Regions from separate parts of the Pseudomonas sp. LS44 genome, predicted to be linked through region 2. Evidence: predicted binding sites of a transcription regulator. Region 2 holds the regulator's gene; the other holds the start of a gene.

Region 1 (7,670 bases), 440 kb from region 2:
GCGAGCGCGGCGTCGACCACGACATCAACCTGCTCGCCTCCTTCAGCGCTGGCCTGCTGCTGCGCCTCTCGGCGATCCGCTTCGGCTGGTCGCTGCCGGTGTTTTCCTACGCACCGGGGCGTTGGGGACACTGAGGCCGCATAGCGTAGGGCGGCAAAAGCCACAACGCCCGAAAGGATCGTCCGCGGCTTAACGCCAGACGCCTGGCAGAGCGACGTACCCGCATGACAACACAGCCCCCATGGCGACAACCGCAGTCCTGCCCTGACAAACAACAACGCCCCCGCCAGCAGAGCTGACGGGGGCGTTGTTTCAAGCGGTTAGCAATCAGTTCTTGCTGGCGCGCTTACGCTCGTTCTCGTTGAGCACTTTCTTGCGCAGACGGATCGACTTCGGCGTCACTTCGACCAGTTCGTCGTCATCGATGAATTCCAGCGCCTGCTCAAGGGTGAACTTGATCGGCGGAACCAGAGCGATGGTTTCGTCTTTGCCGGAAGCCCGCATGTTGTCAAGCTTCTTGCCTTTGGTGGGGTTGATCACCAGGTCGTTGTCGCGGCTGTGGATACCCGCCAACTGGCCTTCGTAGATGTCCTGGCCCGGCTCGAGGAACAGCTTGCCGCGATCCTGCAGGGTTTCCAGCGAATAGGTCAGCGCCTTGCCGGTAGCCATCGAGACCAGTACGCCGTTCTGGCGGTGGCCGACTTCACCCGACTTGATCGAACCGTAGTGGCTGAAGGTCGAGGTCAGGATGCCGCTGCCCGAGGTCATGGTCAGGAAGGCGTTACGGAAACCGATCAGGCCACGGGCCGGAATGGTGTACTCCAGGCGGATACGGCCTTTGCCATCCGGAACCATGTTGGTCAGATCGCCCTTGCGCAGACCCATCTGCTCCATCAGCGAGCCCTGGTGCTGCTCTTCGACGTCGATGATGACGTTTTCGTACGGCTCTTGCTTCTCGCCGTCGACTTCCTTGATCACCACTTCCGGACGGCCGACAGCCATCTCGAAGCCTTCGCGGCGCATGGTTTCGATCAGTACCGAGAGGTGCAATTCACCACGGCCGGAGACCTTGAACTTGTCTGCCGAATCGCCTTCCTGAACGCGCAGGGCAACGTTGTGCAGCAGTTCTTTTTCCAGGCGCTCCTTGATGTTGCGGCTGGTAACGAACTTGCCTTCTTTACCGCAGAACGGCGAGTCGTTGACCTGGAAGGTCATGGAAACGGTCGGCTCGTCGACGGACAGCGGCGGCAGGGCTTCGACATTGTTCATGTCGCACAGGGTGTCGGAGATGTACAGCTCGTCCATGCCACTGACGCAGACGATGTCGCCAGCCTGGGCTTCGCCCACTTCAACGCGATGCAGACCCGAGTGACCCATGATCTTCAGGATGCGGCCCTGACGCTTCTTGCCGTCGGCGCCGATGGCGACCACTGGGGTATTGGTTTTGACCTTGCCGCGAGCGATACGGCCGATACCGATGACGCCGAGGAAGCTGTTGTAGTCCAGCTGGGAGATCTGCATCTGGAACGGACCGTCGATGTCGACAGCCGGGGTCGGCACGTGGTCGACGATGGCCTGGAACAGAGCATCCATGTGCTCGTCCATGTTCTCGTGGTCGAGGCCGGCAATGCCGTTCAGGGCGCTGGCGTAGACGATCGGGAAGTCCAGTTGCTCTTCGGTGGCACCGAGGTTGTCGAACAGGTCGAAGATCTGGTCGACAACCCAGTCCGGACGCGCGCCCGGACGGTCGATCTTGTTGATCACCACGATCGGACGCAGGCCGGCCTTGAACGCCTTCTGGGTCACGAAACGGGTCTGCGGCATCGGGCCGTCTTGGGCATCGACCACCAGCAGCACGGAGTCGACCATCGACATCACGCGCTCAACTTCACCGCCGAAGTCGGCGTGGCCGGGGGTGTCGACGATGTTGATGTCGTAGCCGTTCCATTTCAGGGCGGTGTTTTTGGCCAGGATGGTGATGCCACGCTCTTTTTCCTGGTCGTTGCTGTCCATCACGCGCTCGGATTCCAGCTCTTTACGGTCCAGGGTGCCGGACAGGCGCAGCAGCTTGTCAACCAGGGTGGTTTTGCCATGGTCGACGTGGGCGATGATGGCGATGTTGCGTAGATTTTCGATCACGATGTCGTCTCGATTAGGGATTCAGGTGCCGCGATTCTGGGCGGCCAATATGAAAAGCAATGCAGTGATTGTTCAGTTCGGGTCGGGGGGGCGATGGCGGATACTGCCGCCAAACAGCCCAGGCTGTTTAAGCCGGACGATAAACACGCACATTGGTATGCCCCTCGCTGAGCAAATGATGGGCATGCAGGCGACTCATCACACCCTTGTCGCAATACAGCAGGTACTGGCGGGTGTCATCCAGGTTCTTGAAGCGGCTGTTGAGGGCGAAGAACGGCAGTGCCTGTACTTCGATGCCCGACAGCTCCAGCGGTTCATCTTCGGCGGCATCCGGGTGGCGGATGTCGAGAATGATCTGCCCCGGCAGCGCCTCGGCCAGCTCCTCGACCTGCACGTCTTCGCCCAGCTCGTCGATCACTCGGTCGATTGCCACCAGCCGCGCGCGCTCCAGCGCCCGCTCGAGGACCGCCATATCGAACTGACGTTCCTCGTATTCGACGCGATCGCGCTTGGCCCGAGTGGTCGGATTGACCGAGATGACGCCGCAATATTCCGGCATGTGCTTGGCGAATTCGGCGGTGCCGATCTCGTAAGCGGTATCGATGATGTCTTGCTTGTGGGCGGCGATCAGCGGGCGCATCACCAACTTCTCGGTGGCCGCGTCAATCACCGCCAGGTTCGGCAGGGTCTGGCTGGAAACCTGGGAAATCGCCTCGCCGGTGACCAGCGCATCGATTTTCAAACGATCGGCAATGTCGGTGGCGGCGCGCAGCATCATGCGTTTGAGGATCACGCCCATGTGGCTGTTGTCGACCTTGCCGAGAATCTCGCCGACCACTTCCTCGAACGGCACCGACACGAACAGTACGCGCTGGGAACGGCCGTACTTGTCCCACAGGTAGTGGGCGACCTCCATCACCCCCAGCTCATGGGCGCGGCCGCCTAGATTAAAGAAGCAGAAATGGCTGACCAGGCCGCGACGCATCATTTGATAAGCCGCCACGGTGGAGTCGAAACCACCAGACATCAGCACCAGACAATGCTCGATAGTGCCCAGCGGATAACCGCCGATGCAGTTGTGCTGTTTATGCACGACGAACAGACGCTGGTCGCGGATTTCCATACGCACCACGACGTCCGGCTGCTTCAGCGAAATGCCGGCGGCGTCGCATTGCTGGCGCAGCTGGCTGCCGACATAACGCTCCACCTCGATGGAGGTGAAGTCGTGCTTGCCGGCACGCTTGCAGCGCACCACGAAATTTTTCCCGGGCAGCTGATCGCCGTAATGCTGCTTGCACTTCTCGACGATGTCGTCGAAATCGCCCAGCGGATATTCGTGCACTTCGAGGAACTGACCGATACCTGGCGTGCATTTCAGCCGTTCGATCATCTCGCGCAGCACTTTCGGCTCGCTCAAGGAGCTATGCACTTCGAGGTTGTCCCAGGCGCCACTGACCACCAACTGCGGGTCGAGGTCGCGCAACACCGTGCGGATGTTCTTCGCCAGCTGCCGGATGAAGTGCTTACGCACCGGGCGGCTTTTGATGGTGATTTCTGGGAAGACTTTGACGATCAGTTTCATGAAAACAACGCGCGTAAGCGAGGCCGAAAAACAGGGGCGCGGATTATAGCGGAAATTGCTCAAGGTTTAATCAACTTTGCACAAGCGATGATCTAACGCACCGAGTTGGAACACACGGAAAACCATACGCATCAAAACGGTGCGTCATTTCGTCTAAATCAGCCCCACAGGCCCCGTCATTCCTACACTCCAGGCGTTCCACCCAAACTAGAGCACTGGCATACTATTTGCTCTCTTGTGAGGCAGGCTACTGAGGCGGAACATGCCGCCTGGTTTCACAAGTATTTGTAGGGCTCATTACGTACAGCCCCTTTCCACCTGGAGGACAGCATGTCGAAGGCGCTTCAACTAATCAAAGAACACGACGTGAAGTGGGTTGACCTGCGCTTCACCGACACCAAAGGCAAACAGCATCACGTGACCATGCCGGCACGCGACGCGCTGGACGACGAATTCTTCGAAGTCGGCAAGATGTTCGACGGCTCGTCCATTCATGGCTGGAAAGGCATCGAAGCCTCCGACATGATCCTGCTGCCGGTTGACGAAACTGCCGTTCTGGACCCGTTCACCGAAGAGCCGACCCTGATTCTGGTCTGCGACATCATCGAGCCGAGCACCATGCAAGGCTACGACCGTGACCCGCGCTCCATCGCCAAGCGCGCCGAGGAATACCTGAAAACCACCGGTATCGGTGACACCGTATTCGTTGGTCCGGAGCCAGAGTTCTTCATCTTCGACCAAGTCAAATTCAAATCCGACATCTCCGGCTCGATGTTCAAGATCATCTCCGAGCAAGGCTCGTGGATGACCGACCAGGACGTCGAAGGCGGCAACAAGGGCCACCGCCCGGCCGTCAAAGGTGGTTACTTCCCGGTTCCGCCGTGCGACCACGACCACGAAATCCGTACCTCCATGTGTAATGCCATGGAAGAAATGGGCCTGATCATCGAAGTTCACCACCACGAAGTGGCGACTGCCGGTCAGAACGAAATTGGCGTGAAGTTCAACACCCTGGTCGCCAAGGCTGACGAAGTTCAGACCCTGAAGTACTGCGTGCACAACGTTGCCGACGCGTACGGCAAAACCGCTACCTTCATGCCGAAGCCGCTGTATGGCGACAATGGCTCGGGTATGCACGTACACCTGTCGATCGCCAAAGATGGCAAGAACACCTTCGCTGGCGAAGGCTATGCCGGCCTGTCCGACACCGCCCTGTACTTCATCGGCGGCATCATCAAGCACGGTAAGGCCCTGAACGGCTTCACCAACCCGGCGACCAACTCCTACAAGCGTCTGGTTCCGGGCTTCGAAGCTCCGGTCATGCTGGCCTACTCGGCTCGCAACCGTTCCGCCTCGATCCGTATCCCGTACGTCTCCAGCCCGAAAGCCCGCCGTATCGAAGCGCGCTTCCCGGACCCAGCTGCCAACCCGTACCTGGCCTTCGCAGCTCTGCTGATGGCCGGCCTGGACGGTATCCAGAACAAAATCCACCCTGGCGATGCAGCGGACAAGAACCTGTACGACCTGCCGCCGGAAGAAGGCAAGCTGATCCCGCAGGTGTGCGGCAGCCTGAAAGAAGCTCTGGAAGAACTGGACAAGGGCCGTGCGTTCTTGACCAAAGGCGGCGTGTTCTCCGACGACTTCATCGATGCCTACATCGAGCTGAAGAGCGAAGAAGAGATCAAGGTGCGCACCTTCGTGCACCCGCTGGAATACGACCTGTACTACAGCGTCTAATCCAGCCCAGCTGAATTAAGGCCTCCTCCGGGAGGCCTTTTTTATGGGCGCAATTAGCTCGCAGCCAGGGAAAAACCCGCTCTGCGAATTGGTGCGCTTAGGAAAGCCTGGCCCGCTGGTAGGATAATCCGCTGCAACCCAAGCCCCAGGCCTGCCAGAAGCAGCCGCGGCCACCGGGTTTTCCTTGCCAGTCGCGCCTCGCGATGCAAGGCTAACCGCATCCCATCTTGGAGACGCCTCATGCGCTTGCTTGTCGCCGGCCTCATCCTCGCCATGACCCTACCGGTCAGTGCGCAGATCTATAAATACACCGACGCCAAGGGCAACACGGTGTACACCAACCAACCGCCGGACGGGGCGAACAGCAAACCCGTCGAGCTGCCGCCGACCAACACCGTCGAAATGCAAAAGCCGACCACCAGTGCCGACACCAATCCAGCTGCCCAAGCCAAGCAAGCCGCTTATCGCATGCTGCGCCTGATCAACATCCCCAACGACGATGCCTTACGCGCCAACAACGGCACCTTCAGCGTAGATGTGGAGCTGCAGCCGCAACTGCAGAGCGGTCACCTCCTGCGCCTGCTGCTCGACGGCCAACCTTATGGCGTACCCAGCCCCGTGCCGCGCTTGCAATTGGTCAATATCGACCGTGGCGAGCACAGCTTGGCAGTGGAAATCCTCAGCGGCGATCAGTCGATCCAGATCAGCAACACCGAGACGTTCACCGTTCAACGGGTAAATACCAGCAGCCCGGCCCAGCGCCCAAAACCTAAGCCCTGAGCCATGCGCGCGATTCTTTTCAGCCTGATTTTGCTTGGCCTGCCCGCTGCGGCCGAGGTCTACACCTATATCGACGCCGAAGGTAATCGGGTATTCACCGACCGACCGCATGGCGGCAACGCCGAACGCCTGCAACTGCCGCCTACCAATGGCATAGGCGCTCCCCAGCCCAGTGCGCCAGCCGTAGTACAGGCGGCCACCACGCTCCCACAGAGTTACCAGCTGTTGCGCATCCTCGTCCCGCAGCCGGATGCGACCGTGCAAAACGGCAGCTCTGGCGAGCTGATCGTCACCGCCACCAGCGAACCCGGCCTACTGCCGGGTCACAGCTATCAGTTATTGCTGGACGGGCAGGCAGCCACTGCCCCAAGTCGCAGCCCGGTGTTTCCGCTGACCAATCTGGATCGCGGCACCCATCAGCTGGCTGTTGAGATTCTCGATGCTCAGGGCCGCACGCTTGAGCGCACGCCCAGCCAACCGGTGCACATCCTGCGCACCTCGCTGGAGCAGAAGCGCCAGATCAAGCCCTGCGCCAAAGAGGATTACGGCAACCGCCCGGAATGCCCGCTCAAGGACAAGCCCGAGGAAGAATCAAGCATTCTGCCGTTCTTCTAAACAACGCATACGCACCGCAATGGTGCGATATGCTCCAATAGATTTTTCGACATCCCCATTTTGGTTCGCCATTTCCACCGCTCGCGCTGATAAGCAGCCGCAAAGCCTGGGGCGCCCTTTTTTCACGCGTCTTTTCAGGGCTTTGGTTTGTTTTTTGCATTTTCCGACCCAACTCCGGAAGCTGCCTATGATCATTAACGACGCACTGCACCGCCTGTTGCTCGACAACCTGACCACCGCGACTCTGCTGCTCAATGCCGAACTGCGCGTCGAGTACATGAACCCCGCCGCGGAAATGCTCCTGGCCGTCAGCGGTCAGCGCAGTCATGGACAGTTCATCAGCGAACTTTTCACCGAATCGCCCGAAGCCTTGGCCTCGCTGCGCCAAGCCGTCGAAGAAGCCCACCCGTTCAACAAGCGGGAAGCGGTGCTGACCGCACTGACCGGGCAGACCTTGACGGTCGACTACTCCGTCACGCCGATTCCCAATCGCGGTGAAACCCTCTTGCTACTGGAAGTGCTGCCGCGCGATCGACTGCTGCGCATCACCAAAGAAGAGGCGCAGCTCTCCAAGCAGGAAACCACCAAATTGCTGGTGCGCGGCCTGGCTCACGAAATCAAGAATCCGCTCGGCGGCATCCGCGGAGCGGCACAGTTGTTAGCCCGCGAACTGCCGGAAGAGAGCCTCCGCGACTACACCAACGTGATCATCGAGGAAGCCGATCGCCTACGGAACCTGGTCGATCGGATGCTCGGCTCGAACAAGCTACCGCGCTTGGCGCTGACCAATGTCCATGAAGTCCTCGAGCGGGTTTCC
Region 2 (7,670 bases):
CGGCTCGGTATTGATCGAAAAAATGACCGTGGCGGGCAGCTGACCTGATTGTTTACAGGAGAGTTGGCTTGCCGGGCTCAGGGTCCGGCAGCTCGCTTCGCTTGCGCGGATCTACGGAGGAAGCGACAAGGCAGCAAACGGGAGTCTGACGGGTAGTGTGTGAGGCACAGCTTGTCGTGAGTTATTCGCCTTCGTCGAAGCGATTGTTGATCAGTTCAATCAGCGCCTCTAGCGCCTCATGTTCCTGATCACCTTCGGTGTGCAGGTGCACGTCAGTGCCTTTGCCGGCTGCCAACATCATCACCGCCATAATGCTTTTTCCATCGATGCAGCTTTCGGCGTTGCGGCCGATGCGCACCGTGCAAGGAAAACGTCCTGCCACGCCGACAAACTTGGCGGCAGCGCGGGCATGCAGGCCGAGCTTGTTGATGATGGTGATCTCACAGACGGGCATCGCGGCAAAAATCCTTAGCTAAGGTCGCGGTGGCGAACCTGAACGTTCTTCAGATGTTGGAGTGACTGACCGAGGCGTTCGGCCAGATAGACCGAGCGGTGGTGACCACCGGTGCAGCCGATGGCGATTGTCACATAGGCACGGTTGCTGGCGGCAAAACGCGGCAGCCATTTGGTCAGGTAGGCGTAGATATCCTGATACATCTCTTCCACATCGGGCTGCGCGCTGAGGTAGTCGATGACTTCCTGCTCAAGTCCGGAGTGCTCACGCAGCTCTGGCTTCCAATAGGGATTGGGCAGGCAGCGCACATCGAACACCAGATCGGCATCGACCGGCATGCCGCGCTTGAAGCCGAAAGACTCGACCAGAAAGGCGGTGCCGGGCTCAGGTTTGTTCAGCAGGCGCAGCTTTAGGCTGTCGCGCAACTGATAAAGGTTGAGGTGGCTGGTATCGATGCGCAGATCGGCGAGGTCGGCAATCGGCCCGAGCAATGTGGACTCATCGGCGATCGCCTCTGCGAGTGGGCGGCGCTCGTTGGTTAGCGGGTGACGGCGACGGGTTTCCGAGAAGCGCTTGAGCAGTACCTCCTCGTCGGCATCCAAATACAGCACGTCGCAATTGATAAACCGGGCGCGGACTTCGTTCAGCAGCTCCGGGAAGCGCTCGAGTTGGCTGGGCAAGTTGCGCGCATCTATGGATACCGCGACCAGCGGCTCGATCAATTCGGTATGCAACAACGAGCGCTCGGCAAGCTCGGGAAGCAACCCGGCGGGAAGATTGTCGATGCAATAGAAACCGTTGTCCTCAAGGACATCGAGGGCGGTGCTCTTGCCTGAGCCGGAGCGGCCGCTGACGATGATCAAGCGCATGAGGAGGGCTTCCTTAGGAACCGTTCTGAACGTCTACAACCACTTGGTATAGGTTGTCGCTACTTTGCGCATGACGCAGACGCTCACGTACTTCGTTGCGATCGAGCATGCTGGCGATCTGCCGCAGCAATTCGAGGTGTTCGTCGGTAGCCGCTTCCGGTACCAGCAGTACAAATAGCAAGTCGACTGGGGCGCCATCGATGGCGTCGAAATCGACTGATGCTTCCAGGCGCAATACCGCGCTGATCGGAGCAGTACAGCCTGGCAACCGGCAATGGGGAATGGCGATGCCGTTACCGAAGCCGGTGGAGCCGAGTTTTTCACGGGCCACCAGACTTTCAAAGATGTCCTGGCCATCGAGGTCGGGCAGTTCGCGAGCGACCAGGTTGGCGATTTGTTCCAGTACGCGTTTTTTACTGCCACCCGGCACGTTCACCAGGGAACGGCCGGGGGTCAGGATGTTTTCAAGTCGAATCATGGGAAGGAAGGTTATTAGCGAGCCGTAGCGCCTTGCAGGCGACCTAGCTGCTTCTCCTTATATTTGATGAGTTGGCGATCGAGCTTATCGGTAAGCAGATCGATCGCGGCGTACATGTCTTCGTGTTCGGCGTTGGCGACGATTTCGCCGCCGGCGATGTGCAGAGTCGCTTCGATTTTCTGTTTGAGCTTCTCGACCTCCATGATGACCTGCACATTGGTGATCTTGTCGAAGTGGCGCTCCAATCGTCCGAGTTTCTCGGCGACATAGTCGCGCATGGCGTCGGTCACATCCAGTTGATGTCCACTGATGTTGACTTGCATACCGCGTTCTCCTTATTGCCGTGTGTAAGAACAGGCTAACGGGCCTGTAACCGGAACACTTTGGCTTGGATCAATGTTCCGTCACATCAGTCGCTTGCGTTCGCTGGAGGGGGCTATTCCGAGGGATTCACGGTATTTGGCGACGGTGCGACGGGCCACTTGAATGCCCTGTGCTTCCAGTAAACCAGCGATCTTGCTGTCGCTCAACGGCTTTTTCGCATTTTCCGCGGCGACCAGTTTTTTGATGATTGCGCGGATCGCGGTAGACGAGCATTCGCCGCCTTCGGAGGTACTGACGTGGCTGGAGAAGAAATATTTCAGCTCGTAAATACCGCGTGGGGTATGCATGAATTTCTGTGTGGTGACCCGTGAAATGGTCGATTCATGCATGCCAACGGCTTCGGCGATGTCGTGCAGAACCAGCGGTTTCATCGCTTCGTCGCCATAGTCGAGGAAGCCGCGTTGATGTTCGACGATCTGCGTGGCGACCTTCATCAGCGTTTCGTTGCGGCTTTGCAGGCTCTTGATAAACCAGCGCGCTTCCTGCAACTGATTGCGCATGAAGGTGTTGTCGGCACTAGCGTCGGCGCGTTTCACGAAGCCGGCGTATTGCGGGTTGACCCGCAAGCGCGGCATGGCTTCCTGGTTGAGCTCCACCAGCCAGCGATCGTTGTGTTTGCGCACGATGACATCCGGCACCACATATTCCGGCTCACTCGATTCGATCTGCGAGCCCGGGCGCGGATTAAGGCTTTGAATCAGTTCGATGATTTGGCGCAGCTCGTCTTCTTTCAAGCGCATGCGACGCATCAGTTGGCTGTAATCGCGCCCCCCGAGCAGATCGAGATAGTCGCTCGCCAGGCGTTGAGCCTCGCTCAGCCAGGGGGTCTTTGCTGGCAGCTGGCGCAATTGCAGCAGCAGGCATTCGCTGAGGTCGCGTGCACCGATGCCGGCGGGTTCGAACTGCTGGATGCGGTGCAGCACCGCTTCGATTTCATCGAGTTCGATATCCAGTTCCGGATCGAAGGCTTCCAGCACTTCCTGCAGGGTTTCGTCCAGATAACCCTGATTGTTGATGCAATCGATCAGGGTAACGGCGATCAGGCGATCTTTATCGGACATCGGCGCCAGGTTGAGCTGCCAGAGCAGGTGGGTCTGCAGGCTCTCGCCGGATGAGGTGCGGGTGGTGAAATCCCACTCGTCATCATCGTTGCTGGGCAGGCTGCTGGCGCTCGTCTGGTAGACATCTTCCCAGGCGGTATCGACGGGCAACTCGCTGGGTATGCGTTCGTTCCACTCGCCTTCTTCGAGATTCTCGGGCGACGAGTTGGTTTCCTGATAGCTGGTTTCGCTAAACGATTCGGCCTGTTCCGGCGTGGAATTCTGAGTGTCAGCGCCATTGGCCAGCGGATCGGTGTTGTCGAAATCCTCGCCTTCTTCCTGGCGCTCCAGCATCGGGTTGGATTCCAGAGCTTCCTGAATCTCTTGCTGGAGATCCAGGGTGGATAGCTGGAGGAGGCGGATGGCCTGTTGCAGCTGCGGTGTCATCGTCAGCTGCTGGCCCATCTTAAGGACTAGCGATGGTTTCATGGCAGGGGCTTAGTACCTTGTTCGCCGGCGCAGGGCGCCATCCACTACAGGGCGCGAGGCGCCGTTAGGAAGCAAATTATATGCCCAAGCTTTGGGTGTTTTTCTAGTCCGTTGTTTGCTTCCCGGTAATTTGCCGCGTTACAGGCGGAATTCATGCCCCAGGTAGACTTCCTTGACCAACTGGTTGGCCAGGATCGTCTCGGCATCGCCCTCGGCGATCAATTGGCCGTCATTGACAATGTAGGCGGTTTCGCAGATGTCCAAAGTCTCGCGCACGTTGTGATCGGTGATCAAAACGCCAATGCCTTTGGCTTTAAGGTGATGAATGATTTGCTTGATGTCGCCTACCGAAATGGGGTCGACCCCGGCGAACGGTTCATCGAGCAGGATGAATTTCGGTGCGGTGGCCAGCGCTCGGGCGATTTCCACCCGGCGGCGCTCGCCACCAGACAGGCTCATGCCGAGGTTGTCGCGGATATGGCTGATATGGAATTCCTGCAGCAGGCTTTCCAGCTCTTTGCGGCGTCCGGCGCGGTCGAGTTCCTGGCGAGTTTCGAGGATCGCCATGATGTTGTCGGCAACCGACAGCTTGCGAAAAATTGATGCTTCCTGCGGCAGATAGCCAATACCGGCGCGAGCGCGACCGTGCATCGGCAGGTGCGTGACGTCTTGTTGGTCGATGCGCACGCGGCCCTGATCAGCGCCCACCAGGCCGACAATCATGTAGAAACAGGTGGTTTTGCCAGCGCCGTTGGGGCCGAGCAAGCCAACGATCTGCCCACTTTCGATGGACAGGCTGACATCGCGAACGACCTGGCGGCCTTTGTAGCTTTTCGCCAGGTGTTGGGCTTTCAGGGTGGCCATTACTGAGGTGCCTGCTCTGCGGCGGGTTTGGTCTTCGGCTGGATGACCATGTCGATGCGTGGGCGCGGCGTGGTCACGTTGGTGCCTGTGGCGCGGCCTGCGTTGACGATCTGACGCTGGGTGTCATAGACGATTTTTTCGCCTTCGAAGGTGTTGCCTTCCTGAATGACCTTGGCTTGGTCGATCAGGACGATGCGATCTTTGCTGGCGAAATACTGGATGGTCAGGCCGTAGGCTTTGACGATCTCCTTATCGACTGCCGGCTTCTGCTCGTAATAGGCCGGTCGACCGACCGAGGTGAACACGTCGATGTCGCCCTGGGCGGTCTGCGTGATGGTTACTGTGTCGCCAGTAATCTTCATGCTGCCTTGGGTAATGATCACGGTCCCGCGGTATACGGCCACGCCCTGCTTGTCGTCCAGCTCGGCGCTGTCGGCCTGCACGCGGATCGGTTGTTCGCGGTCGTTCGGCAGTGCCCATGCACTGGGGCTGGCAATGGCGACGCCCAGACTAAGCAGCAGGGGCAGTGTGCGAAGGGAAAAAGGGTTAACGAACCTCATGCTGGCCTCTTACGTTGGACAGCAGGTGCACCCGGCTGTCTTTCAAGTACGCTTTCATTCCATTAGCCGTGGTCACCCCATTGGCGGCCTCGATTCTAACGGCTTGCTGGGTTTGCGCATATTCCTTGTCGGGGAACACGGTCATGCGGCTGCTGGTAATGACGGTCGGTCGACCTTTTGCATCGGTGCGTTCAATGCGCACGCTATCGATCAATTCAACTTCTTCGCCATTCGGCGACACCTCGGCGCGCTCGCTGCGTACATGCCACGGCAGGGGCGTGCCCCGATAGAGCTCGAGGTCTGGGCGGCTGACCATGGTGACGTCGGTAGCCCGGATGTGCTCGATTTTTTCGCCAAGCAGTTGGTAATGCAGCTTGCCGTCTGCCTGAAACTGTACGGTGCGAGCGTTCAGCGCATAGAAATCGATGGCGGTATCGGTATCGGTGCTGGCCGTCTTTTCATTCTCGGGGGCGATATTCCAGTAACCCAGGGCGGCAAGCAGGGCGGCCGCCAGGCAGAAAAACAAGGTGAGAAGTACTTTGCGCAGCATGCAGAGCCCTATAGGTAGGCGGCTTGGGCGGCGTCGAGGCTGCCCTGGGCGCGCATGATCAATTCACAAAACTCACGAGCTGCACCTTCACCGCCGCGCGCCTGGGTAACGCCATGCGCGTGCTGGCGGACGAAGTTGTCAGCGCTCGCCACTGCCATGCCCAGGCCGACGCGGCGGATGACCGGTAGATCGGGCAGGTCGTCGCCCAGGTAGGCGACCTGCTCATAGCCGAGATTGAGCTCGCCGAGCAATTCATCGAGCACGACCAGTTTATCCTCGCGGCCCTGGTAAAGATGCTGGATTCCCAGATTCTGCGCGCGGCGCTCGACCACGGGGGTCTTGCGCCCGCTGATAATCGCCGTGCGCACACCAGAATTGATCAGCATTTTGATGCCGTGGCCATCCAGCGTATTGAACGTCTTGAATTCGCTGCCATCGGTGAGGAAGTACAGGCGTCCGTCGGTAAGTACTCCGTCGACGTCGAAAATCGCTAGCTTGATATTGCGTGCACGCTGCAGCAGTTCATCGCTCATTACATTACTCCTGCGCGCAACAGGTCGTGCATATTCAGGGCGCCAACGGGGCGATCCTGATCGTTGACCACCACCAGTGCATTGATTTTGTGGTCTTCCATGATTTTTAGCGCTTCGGCGGCGAGCATTTCCGCTCGTGCGGTTTTGCCGTGCTGGGTCATGACTGCATCGATGCTGGCGTTGCGGATGTCGATGCCGCGATCCAGGGCACGGCGCAAATCGCCGTCGGTAAAGATCCCGGCGAGACGGCCATCCGGCTCGATGACGGCGGTCATGCCGAGCCCTTTCTGGGTCATTTCCAGGAGGGCGACTTTCAATTCAGTGCCGCGCGCTACCTGTGGCAGTTCGGCGCCAGAGTGCATAACGTTTTCCACTTTGAGCAACAAGCGGCGACCTAGCGCGCCGCCCGGGTGCGAGAAGGCGAAGTCCTCGGCGGTGAAACCGCGTGCTTCCAGCAGCGCGATGGCCAGCGCGTCACCGAGCACCAGGGCGGCGGTAGTGGATGATGTGGGGGCCAGATTCAATGGGCAGGCTTCCTGGGGGACGCGGGCATCCAGATTGGCTTCGGCTGCCTTGGCCAGCGGCGAGTCAGGATTACCGGTCATGCTGATCAAGGTAATTCCCAGGCGCTTGATCAGCGGCAGTAGGGTGATGATTTCTGCCGTCGAGCCGGAATTGGAGAGCGCCAGCACGAGGTCATCGCGGGTGATCATGCCCATGTCGCCATGGCTGGCTTCGGCGGGGTGAACGAAGAACGACGTGGTGCCGGTACTGGCCAGCGTCGCCGCGATCTTGTTGCCGATGTGCCCCGACTTGCCCATGCCGACCACCACTACCCGACCCTTGCAGGTCAGAATCAGCTCGCAGGCGCGTACGAAGTTGGCGTCGATACGGGGCAGCAAGCCTTGTACCGCTTCGAACTCCAAGCGGATGGTGCGCTGCGCGGACTGGATCAGGTCGCGGGGTTGAGTCATGGCGAATCGCTGTGCTGGGCGGTTAAAGGGCGACGATTATAACGGCAAAGGGCGAATCACTCACCTGAGCTTTACTTTTCGAGGGTTCAGCTCTCTCGCAAGCGGTTTCGCGCTTGGGTGGTAACAGGCTCGATGCTATAGTGCGCCGCCTATTCGGCCCGTCCAGTTAGCGCGCTTTCCTCTTGAGGACGCTAGTCCTGAGTGGGAGGCTGCATCGCAAGGAGTTCAGATGAGCGCCGATAATCCCTACGCTGTGGAATTGAAAGGTGTCTCTTTCAGGCGCGGTTCGCGCAGCATTTTCGAAAACATCGATTTGCGTTTTCCGCGCGGCAAGGTCACCGGCATCATGGGTCCTTCCGGTTGCGGTAAGACCACGTTGCTGCGCCTGATCGGTGCGCAATTGCGTCCGGCCAGCGGCGAAATTCGTGTCAATGGGCAGAATCTGCCGGACTTGCCGCGTAGAGAGCTGTTCGAC

What was found. Region 2 encodes sigma-54, which starts transcription at its own class of promoters, with help from an activator protein. Its sites were predicted from a motif close to ANTGGCATNNANNTTGCTNT; they were not measured.
Region 1: glnA (glutamate--ammonia ligase) is a predicted target of sigma-54. The motif match lies at 3,936-3,955, and genes of this name have one in related genera.

What each region holds. Positions count from the first base shown of each region.
Region 1 is NZ_CP102830.1:454,685-462,354, reverse strand. Features, by position in the region: gene NVV93_RS02105 (trimeric intracellular cation channel family protein) at 1-134, shown strand, start outside; gene typA (translational GTPase TypA) at 328-2,139, opposite strand; gene thiI (tRNA uracil 4-sulfurtransferase ThiI) at 2,267-3,721, opposite strand; gene glnA (glutamate--ammonia ligase) at 4,052-5,458, shown strand; gene NVV93_RS02085 (DUF4124 domain-containing protein) at 5,699-6,238, shown strand; gene NVV93_RS02080 (DUF4124 domain-containing protein) at 6,242-6,853, shown strand; gene glnL (nitrogen regulation protein NR(II)) at 7,044-7,670, shown strand, end outside.
Region 2 is NZ_CP102830.1:893,121-900,790, forward strand. Features, by position in the region: gene pmbA (metalloprotease PmbA) at 1-43, shown strand, start outside; gene NVV93_RS03940 (HPr family phosphocarrier protein) at 182-454, opposite strand; gene rapZ (RNase adapter RapZ) at 469-1,323, opposite strand; gene ptsN (PTS IIA-like nitrogen regulatory protein PtsN) at 1,337-1,801, opposite strand; gene hpf (ribosome hibernation-promoting factor, HPF/YfiA family) at 1,816-2,124, opposite strand; gene NVV93_RS03960 (RNA polymerase factor sigma-54) at 2,206-3,714, opposite strand; gene lptB (LPS export ABC transporter ATP-binding protein) at 3,853-4,578, opposite strand; gene lptA (lipopolysaccharide transport periplasmic protein LptA) at 4,578-5,138, opposite strand; gene lptC (LPS export ABC transporter periplasmic protein LptC) at 5,125-5,688, opposite strand; gene kdsC (3-deoxy-manno-octulosonate-8-phosphatase KdsC) at 5,697-6,221, opposite strand; gene NVV93_RS03985 (KpsF/GutQ family sugar-phosphate isomerase) at 6,221-7,195, opposite strand; gene NVV93_RS03990 (ATP-binding cassette domain-containing protein) at 7,425-7,670, shown strand, end outside.